2 regions of the Shewanella sp. SM32 genome follow, and region 2 is predicted to be linked to the other one. Evidence: riboswitches for the same ligand, from Rfam matches in the RefSeq annotation. Region 2 holds a riboswitch; the other holds the start of a gene.

Region 1 (5,131 bases), on a different contig from region 2:
AACTGCGCTGCATTGCCGGAGTCCGTCGCCGAAAGCGAGTTATTTGGACATGTAAAAGGGGCATTTACGGGGGCAATCAGTCATAGGCAAGGCAAGTTTGAACTCGCTGACAAGGGGACCTTGTTTTTAGATGAAATCGGGGAGCTTCCCTTGGGGCTGCAAGCTAAGTTATTGAGGGTTTTACAATACGGTGAATTACAGCGAGTGGGCAGTGATAAGAGCCTAAAAGTTAATACTCGGATTATTGCCGCCACTAATCGAATTTTGCACCAAGAGGCAACGGAAGGGCGCTTTCGTTTCGATCTTTACCATAGGTTGAGCGTATTTCCTATCCACGTAGCACCATTAAGAGAGCGTGGGCAAGATATTGTTATGCTGACAGGTTTTTTTCTTGAACGTTGTAAAGCGAAGTTAGGACTCACCCATATCAATATCACACCCGCAGCGCAGCAGTTATTAGAGCAATACACGTGGCCGGGTAATGTGCGTGAGCTAGAGCATGCGATACACAGGGCTGCGGTGTTGGCGAAAGCCGAGCTAAAAACGGCTTACATCAGCTTAAGTAATAAACATTTTCAGCTCGATTCTTTGATGAATCAAGCACACAAAACAGTCGACGAAGATAGGCTATCAGATGCCGCAACGCCAGTCAGTGAATTAGCATTTAGGTCTGAGTCGGCCTGTCGTGAGGGACAATCGCAAGATCATTCCAGTGTTATGCTGGGGCTTAAGGCTGCGACTGAGAGATATCAGCGTCAACTTATTCGCCAAGTTTTAGCCGCGAATCAACAAAATTGGGCTGCGTGTGCAAGAATATTGCAAATCGATACAGGTAATTTGCACCGACTTGCAAAACGGTTAGGTTTAAAAGAATAAAATATTGCGTGAAGAAATTTTATTCTGCAGCAAAACCCCTGCCTCGATTCTTAGAAGAACAGGGTCGCGACACCCAGTAGTGCGAACAATACGGCGCAGCCACGGTGTATCCACAACATAGGCAATTTTTCAGCGCTGAAGTGGCCTGCGATCACTACGGGTACGTTAGCAAGCAGCATGCCTAAGGTTGTGCCAGCAACCACCATAGTTAATGAATCGTATTTTGCGGCTAATACCACAGTTGCGATTTGCGTTTTATCCCCCATTTCGGCGATAAAAAACAGAATAAAGGTGGCGAGAAAGGGGCCCATTTTATAGAAACGGCTCTCTTCTGCATCGACTTTATCGGGGATTAACACCCAAAGAGCGATCGCAAAGAATGACGCAGCCACTAAATAACGTGCAAGATCTGGGCTTACCCAGTTAATGGCCCATTGACCAATCCAAGCTGCGGCAAAATGGTTAAATAATGTCGACAGCAAAATACCTAAAATAATGGCGGTTTTATTTTTAAATCTTGCGGCGAGGATTAGTGCAAGTAATTGAGTTTTATCACCAATTTCGGCGATAGCAACCGTAAAGGTTGAGGCAAGTAGGGCTTCCAAGTGTGATCCTTTAGGGGTGGTTATGACATAAGCACAATAAACCGTCCACCCCTAGGTGCGGTCATTGTGCTCAGGTCTTGCTGGGCAAATCTATGATTTGCTGTGAACACCATGGCATGTTGCCAAGTATGTTGATGTTCACCCTAGATGACGATGGCTCGAAATCCAGTTAGCTACTCCCCCGAAGCGAGGTGGGCATTATACCTAGGTAAGATTTAGTTTCAAGCACGAGTTTATAACAGTAGGTGCTGATAAATGTTTGACGGGTGTCAGAAAAATACCGATCCACATTCTGTAACTTAATGAATATAAATGAATTATTTTTTGACAACGTTGTCTTTTGTTGCTAATTTAGCCAAGTCATTTCTACTTGGTTACATACTGTTAACTCGTAGTGACTCAATGATAACGACTGTATTTGGCAAACTAATTGAAAAGTTAGGACGCAAAGCTTCCGGTCTAAGGTTGTAAATGGATTTTTTAGTGAACTAAGATAGCGGAGTTGCCGCAGAATTCGATTTCTGTGAAAGATAAACGACTGCTGTTTAATGCTGTTGTTTGCCCAAATACCACTTTTATATCTAAGCCTATCATTATGTTTAGGATGATAGGCAATCAATGGAGTGCATTAAAGTGGCAAATTCTACTGTTTTTTCCCCTATTTCTAAATTGAGTTTATTGGCCGCGGCAGTAATGGCGACGAATGCGTTTGTGAGTATCTCTGCGCAGGCGCACGGTTATGTTGTGGCACCAGAATCGCGTTCATATGCCTGTAAAGCAGGTAAAAATGCCAATTGTGGCGCGGTGCAATGGGAGCCGCAAAGTGTTGAGGGGCCATCGGGTTTTCCTGAATCAGGTCCTGCTGATGGCAAACTGGCGAGTGCTGGCAATGGTGCTTTTTCACCTTTGGATGAACAAAGTCCGAGCCGTTGGGCAAAGACGGATATTAAAGCGGGCTGGAATAAGTTCAGTTGGCAGTTCACAGCAAACCATGTCACCCGTAATTGGCGTTACTATTTAACTCGCCAAGATTGGAACCCAAACCAAGCTTTGAGCCGAGCGAGCTTTGACTTAGCCCCCTTTTGCGTAGTTGATGGTGGTATGGAGCAGCCGCCTAAGTTAGTGACCCATGACTGCTACGTGCCAGAAGGTCGCAGTGGTTATCAAGTGATCTTGGCCGTGTGGGAAGTGGGAGATACGACGAATAGTTTCTACAATGCTATCGATGTGAACTTGGGCTCGGGTCCTGTTGTGCCGAGTGAATGGCAAGATGTGGGGGATATCAATCCGTCACTCGATCTAAAAGCAGGCGATAAAGTGATGACCCGGGTGTTTGACGCCAATGGTGAGCAAGCGGCTAAGCAAACAGTCATTACCATTAGCGATGCGACTCAAGGTGATAAACAAAATTGGCCTTTCCTATTAGCAAGCGCGATTAATGCCCAGCAGTCCCAGTTAAAAGCGGGACAAAAAAATGCATCGGGTGTGATTGAGCCTGTGTATGGCAAAAACGACATTTTTACAGCGAAAAACTCAGGTATTGAGCGTGTCGAAGTAGGATTTGATTTAGCTCCTGCTCCGGGCAACAGCTTAGAAGTCACTTCACTTGCCGATGATTATCAAATTATCGATGGTGCGGCGAAGGTCAGCTTTGATGTGACCAGTAACGCCGAGATGCTAGTGTCAGCGTATTTGTTTAGCCATGATGGCACAGCGGCAGGTTTTGTGAGCCAAACTGTTAACAATACCAGTGCTAGCTTAGTGTTAGACGTCGTTGAGCCTAAAGCTGGGCATTATCATTTGCAGGTAAAAGCTGAGCCTAAACAAGGTGATGTTATTCAGCAGAACTTTGATCTCTTCTTAAAGGACCAAGCTCCTGCACCAGAAGCTGATTTTGTATTCCCAGCAGGCGTGAAAGGTTACGTTGCAGGTACTACAGTGTTACAGCCTAAAAATGGCAAAGTGTATCAATGTAAGCCATTCCCTTATAGCGGCTATTGCGTGCAGTGGTCGGCTTCTGCCACTGGATTTGAACCAGGTGTTGGCGCTTCTTGGGCTATGGCGTGGACTGAGCTGTAAATTAACTTTTTGAGTTAATCAATTCTCAACATGATGTGATTGGGCTTAAACATATCCGTGTGTTTAAGCCCTTTTTGTCTGCATCGGATGGAAAAAGACCGGCTTTATTTTGATTCGAGCCTAATACAAGATTACAGGTATTCTCAACAAAGGTAGCGCTTTTGTTGGCTTGTATATTTTCGTTTATCACAGCGCTATTAAGTTGTTACCGTACCGTTTGCTGCCCTTCTTTGTTCACAACTGGCTTGCCCACTGGGTTTGGCTCTGTTAATGTCCCAAACTATCTATTTAATCGATGCTTATATCGGTACATTAATTTGGGCTATCACAATTGAAAGTCATGCCATTTTTCAATAATCGATTTAGTTAGCCTCAATGGCTACTGGGTTGAAACATTCAAAAGCTATTGGGGCCAATTGATCTGCTAGGTCGAGATCTGATTGGATGCTTTAAGTGATGTGTCGCTTATTTCGATTTAAGACGCAAGGCTTTATCGGTTCAAATCTTACTCAAATAAAATAATAATTAATTATTGAACAGGACTATTGTGTGAATTCAAAAATGTTAGGCTCGATCGCCATCGTTGCCGGGACGGCCATTGGCGCAGGTATGTTAGCGTTACCTTTAGCCACAGCGGCTTTAGGTATTATCCCTGCTTTAGTGTTACTCGTCGTTATTTGGGGCGTGTCCGCCTATACCTCATTACTTATGCTCGAAATTAACTTACGCACTGGCGTGGGGGATAACGTGCATGCTATTACGGGTAAGTTACTGGGTAAAAAAGGTCAAATAATTCAAGGTGCTTCTTTCCTGAGTTTATTATTTGCTTTGACCGCGGCTTATCTCACCGGCGGCTCTTCGTTATTAGTGCTTAAAGCGAAGAACATGTTCGATATCGTGCTCGATAATCAAGTCGCAGTGTTGTTATTTACACTCGTGCTCGGTGGCTTTGCGGCGCTAGGTGTTGCTTGGGTCGATAAAGTTTCACGTTTCCTATTTTCGTTAATGATTCTATTGCTCGTGGTGGTGGTATTATTTTTATTGCCCGAAGTCAGTATTGCTAGCATGGCAACTGGCGCGATTGCCGAGTCTATGACCAGCAATTGGATGGCGGCAATTCCCGTAGTGTTTACTTCGTTTGGTTTCCACGTCTGTATCGCCACTTTAGTGCGTTATCTCGATGGCGATGCGGTATCACTGCGTAAAGTGTTGTTAATCGGCTCGACGATCCCACTTGCTTGTTATGTTCTGTGGTTATTGGTGACTTTAGGCACTGTCGGCGGATATGAGGTGAATAGTTTTGAAGGTTCACTACCTTCACTCGTCACGGCATTGCAGGATATTGCTCATACGCCTTGGATCAGCAAATGTATTTCATTATTCGCTGACTTAGCTTTAGTGACCTCATTCCTCGGTGTGACCTTAAGTTTATATGACTTTATCGCCGAATTAACTCGTGCCAAAGAAACGTTTGCCGGTCGTATTCAAACTTGGTTACTCACCTTTATTCCGCCTGTCTTGTGTGCCTTGTATTTGCCTGAAGGCTTTGTGGCGGTACTGGGATTTGCTGC
Region 2 (5,131 bases):
AGCTGACGCCAGCACCAACATGCTCCTCAATGCCCTCTGGGAGTTTGCTTAAATCGGTGAAGAGCTGCATATCGCCATTGGCGTGGAGCAGGGCACTGCCGAGTACAACGGGCAGGCGTGGTACATCATTGCCGCGAATATTGAGTAGCCAGCAGAAAGAATCTAAGGCGGCGATTAAGGCGACATCACCACCGGCTTTTTTTACTAATGCACCAATTTCAATGCGTTTTTGCAGGCTGGTTTTACCTGCACTCTCGTTGCTAAACAAAGTGATAGGCGCGTTCGACTGTGCTGGCCGATTCTGCCAATGCAAATCGATGGGGTTTTGTTCAACTGCAACTAATTCGATTTGGGATTTATTTAAGGTTGCTTTGGCATTGTCATACCAAGCTAAGGTGTGTAAGCGCGCATCGAAACCAACGCGAGACCCTGCTGGTAGCGTGTCACATAACCACTCAATTTGTGGTGTATCGGTTAGGCTTTCATAACTGAAAAGTGTGGCATCGACTTGCAAACGAACTTGAACCGTATAGCGGCCATCGGTAAATATTGCGGCTTTATCTTTCAATACGATAGCCATACCCGCCGAACCGGTAAAGTTGGTTGCCCAGTACAAACGTTCGTTATGTGCCGGCACATATTCGCCCAGATATTCGTCGGCACGGGGAATAATAAAAGCATCGAGATTAGCAGATGTTAATTCGTTACGAATAGCACCGAGACGGTTAGCGATTGATTGTGACATAAGGGCTCCAATTAAGACTGGCATGCTATGCGAGTCGGTAGGCGAAGATCACCTAAGGATGAATGGTTTATACCCAAACAACCTGAAGATGCAGGATTCAGCGGTAATTTAACGCACTTTAGGCAAGGCGGTTATTTGCAGACCTAGTGGGCTAAGTTAAAAATAACCAACGCAGTATAAAGTGCGTTAAAAACCGCCGGGACGGAGCGTCTAGGGCACTTCACTTCCGTGTTGCATCAATTCAAAAGGTAGCCGACATTCTGTCATTGATACGCCTTGAATTGAAGCACCCTAGGCGCTCTGAAACTCGTATCTTCAGGTAGCTTGGGTATATGTTGATTTGAGTTTTAACCGGCTCGGATTATCGCAAGTCTAGCGCGCTAGATGCAAGGGTAGCGAATAAAGGATTTTGTATACAATCGTGAATTTGTGCAGGTAAGACGCTTGAGGTTATGGGGTTTGTTGTTAATTTATTTATGTGATTTTGAGCATGAAAAGTGAATTAAATAAAAGGTTGGTCATGTTTTAATTAGGACTTGTTCCTTACAAATTAGCAACTTAAGTTTTATTCAATCGCTAACATTTGGACCCTATGCTAACATTTGCCATCTCCACTCGGGGTCAGAGTGGAGCACATGTATCAGTGGAGTAAGCGATGCAAATACTAACAATAGATGTGGGCGGTACCAAAGCCCTGTTCGAACTTCAGCTCGCGGGACATACAGAACAATATAAAATCCCCACAGGTGAAGGTTTTAAAATTGAAGAGTTAAATAATCAAATTGCGGCGTTTGAACGTGATTATGATTTACAGCATTACCAACTAGCGATTGCCGTACCTGGACTGGTACAAAATAATCGTTTGGTTTCTTGTAAATCTTTACCTGGACTCAATGGATTGAGCTTCGATACAGTCAAAACCCAGGGTGAGCTTAAGTTTATCTGCAACGATATCGATGCGGGTATGCAAGCGACTTGTGATGCTAAATATGCCTGTGAGTTATTGGTCATGTGCGGCACTGGGATCGGTATGTCTATTGCCTTTAATGGACAAGTCTTTACGGGAGCGACGGGCGTGGCGGGGGAGTTGGGGCCTTGTCGCGTGATGACAGAATCTGGTGAGTTTAGTTTAGAGCAACTGGCCAGTGGCGATTCAGTGCGCAGCCGCAAAATCTCCACTCAGGATGATTTATATCGCGCGGGCAGTTATCTCGGCATGGGATTAGCGTGGGCGGTTAATTTATTTAATCCTAATCGAATTTGGCTTGCCGGCGGTATGATGAATAGCGCTCCTTACTACAAAGGCTGCCTCGAAAGCTTAAAGCAAATGGCATTGAGCGCGCCCTTAGCTGAGATGAAAATCAATCGTGTCGATGATATGGAAACCTTGGTTTGCCGCGGTTTATCAGTGATGCTCGCAAGGGACTATCCCCGCGCATAAGGATCATAAATACCCCGCGCATTAAGGATAATAAATATTGCTCGACTATGGTTTGCGCTATGAATGTTTAGTGATTGAGTTTTAGCTGCATAAGCGACGTAAATTGTGAAATATAAAGCAGGACTTATGATGCCTTTGGCATATCGAGTCCTGTTTTTTTATTCTTAAAGTATTCAGATGATCCTCATTACCCAAAGTAAATATTAGCGATAGTTTAATTTGCATAATTCCTTTCTTATCAGATGACTAGTTCTATTTACGATTTTAGCCAATAACACAGTTGATAATATTTTGTTGCAATTTTATTGCGCTTACGCTTATGCTGATATTTGCAATGACAACGTTGTCATTGTGTGTAAAAGGCAAACCAGTTGAAAAACTGGGACGCAAAGCCTCCGGTCTAAGGGTTCGTCTGTACCTATGATAGCGGGGATACCACAGGTTTTTCTTCATGCAGTTGTCAGTCGTTTTGCATGGTTTTAAGAGAGTGCTGTTTCCTGTCTACGCTTTGTTTGCCTTATTGATTCATATAAAAATTCAATAGGGATATCTCATGTTCAAGACTCAAATTTCAACATCAGCCTTGCTAGTGGCATCAGCGCTGGCATCTACCATCAGTGCCAGCGTTTTTGCAGCGGCGCCCGGTAAACCGACTTTAGGTTGGGGCGAAACTAAGTTCGCTATTATTGAAGTGAATCAAGCGGCTACCGCTTACAATCAATTAGTTACGGTGAAAGATGCCGCCGATGTCTCCGTTAGTTGGAACCTTTGGAGTGGCGATGTGGGCAATAGAGCCCAAGTGTTACTCAACGGCAATGTAGTTTGGGAAGGCCCATCTGGCGCGTCGGGAACCGCTAACTTTAAGGTGAACAAGGGTGGCCGTTATCAGATGCAAGTACAACTGTGTAACAGTGATGGCTGTACGGCGAGCGATGCTAAACAAATCCTCGTGGCTGATACCGACGGCAGCCATTTAGTGCCACTCAATGCTCCCCTAAAAGAAAACAACCGTCCCTATGCGAATAAATCAGGCAAAGTGGTGGGAGGTTACTTTGTCGAATGGGGCGTATACGGTCGTAAATTCCCGGTCGATAAGATACCTGCGCAAAACTTAACCCATATTTTATATGGCTTTACCCCAATTTGTGGTGGTGATGGAATCAATGATAGCTTGAAAGAAATCGAAGGCAGTTTCGAAGCGTTGCAACGTGCCTGTAGTGGTCGTGGTGATTTTAAAGTTGCGATTCACGATCCTTGGGCGGCGATTCAAATACCGCAGGCGGGAGTGAGTGAGCATTCAGATCCTTACAAAGGTAACTTTGGTCAATTGATGGCACTTAAGCAAGCACATCCAGATTTGAAGATTTTACCTTCGGTCGGTGGTTGGACCCTCTCGGATCCCTTCTTTTTCTTCGGTGATAAAACCAAGCGCGATATCTTTGTCGCTTCGGTGAAAGAGTTTCTACAGACATGGAAATTCTTCGATGGCGTGGATATCGACTGGGAATTTCCAGGGGGGAATGGCGCTAACCCAAATTTAGGTAATGCCAATGACGGTGAAACCTATGTGACTCTGATGCGTGAACTGCGGACGATGCTTGATGAACTAAGCGCCGAAACGGGTCGTACCTATGAGCTGACCTCTGCTATTAGCGCAGGTGACGATAAAATTCAAAAAGTCGATTATCAGGCTGCTCAGCAGTACATGGATTACATCTTCTTGATGAGTTACGACTTTAATGGTGGTTGGACTAATACTGAACTCGGCCATCAAACCAATCTGTATGAAGCGAGTTGGGATCCTAATACTCGTTACACCACAGCTAATGGCGTTAATGCGCTGTTAGGCCAAGGTGTGACCCCAGGGAAAATTGTGGTCGGTGCCGCTATGTATGGCCGCGGCTGGACAGGTGTGAATGGCTACAGTGGTAATAATCCTTTCACGGGGACGGCAACGGGCAAAGTAAAAGGTACTTGGGAAGCTGGTGTGGTGGATTATCGTCAGATAGCGAACGATTACATGGGAAGTGGTTGGACTTACAGCTATGACGAAACGGCCGAGGCGCCATCTTTGTTCAAGGCATCTACTGGCGATTTAATCACTTTCGATGATGCTCGTTCAGTTAAAGCCAAGGGGCAATATGTGCTTTCTAATCAACTTGGTGGGCTTTTTGCGTGGGAACTTGATGCCGATAATGGTGACATTCTGAATGCCATGCACGAAGGTTTAGGCCATGGTGAAGGCACCACTCCGCCAGTGAATAAAGCGCCCATTGCCAATGCTGGCGTGGATGTGAATGTCACAGGTCCCGCCGATGTGACGCTCAATGGTAGCGGTTCGCGCGATCCTGAAAACGCTGCTTTAAGCTATCTCTGGACTCAAGTCTCTGGGCCAAGTGTTGCCATCGCGAATGCAGATATGGCGAATGCGACTATTCAACTGGGAGCAACCCAAACCGATGTCGCCTATGGTTTTAGCCTTAAAGTCACCGATCCTGAAGGGCTATTTGCCAGCGATACTGTGCTGGTGACGAACAAGGCTGATACGCCTAATCAAGCACCTGTAGTGACTCTGGCTCCGACTGCGACAGTTGAAGCGGGTAAAACCGTCAGTATAGTGGCGAATGCCTCCGATGCAGATGGTGATGCCTTAACCTACGCTTGGACTGTGCCCGCAGGCGTGTCGGCAACCGGGCAAAATAGTGCCACGTTAGTCGTTACTGGCCCCAATGTTACCGAAGCGACTCGCTATGGTTTGAGCGTGCTGGTTTCCGATGGTGCCTTAGATGCAAGTGCATCGACGAATCTGACCGTGACGCCAAAAGTGGTCGGTGGTGGGTGCGATGCAACCGATCCCAATGCCGGTAACTATCCTGCTTGGCAAACCAGTGTGGTGTATAACACTGGCGATACTGTGAGTCATAGTCAGTTGGTATGGAAAGCAA

What was found. Region 2 has a riboswitch for cyclic di-GMP ahead of L5M10_RS09765 (glycosyl hydrolase family 18 protein). Riboswitches for the same ligand answer to the same signal wherever they lie in the genome.
Region 1: linked by a shared signal. The riboswitch ahead of gbpA (N-acetylglucosamine-binding protein GbpA) and the one ahead of L5M10_RS09765 (glycosyl hydrolase family 18 protein) in region 2 are both predicted to bind cyclic di-GMP.

Annotation. Positions count from the first base shown of each region.
Region 1 is NZ_JAKKRO010000059.1:18,773-23,903, forward strand. It holds gene norR (nitric oxide reductase transcriptional regulator NorR) at 1-876, shown strand, start outside; gene L5M10_RS18935 (TMEM165/GDT1 family protein) at 927-1,481, opposite strand; cyclic di-GMP riboswitch class I at 1,892-1,991, shown strand; gene gbpA (N-acetylglucosamine-binding protein GbpA) at 2,115-3,560, shown strand; gene L5M10_RS18945 (aromatic amino acid transport family protein) at 4,122-5,131, shown strand, end outside.
Region 2 is NZ_JAKKRO010000018.1:60,210-65,340, forward strand. It holds gene L5M10_RS09755 (aminopeptidase P family protein) at 1-745, opposite strand, end outside; gene L5M10_RS09760 (ROK family protein) at 1,401-2,186, shown strand; cyclic di-GMP riboswitch class I at 2,538-2,626, shown strand; gene L5M10_RS09765 (glycosyl hydrolase family 18 protein) at 2,740-5,131, shown strand, end outside.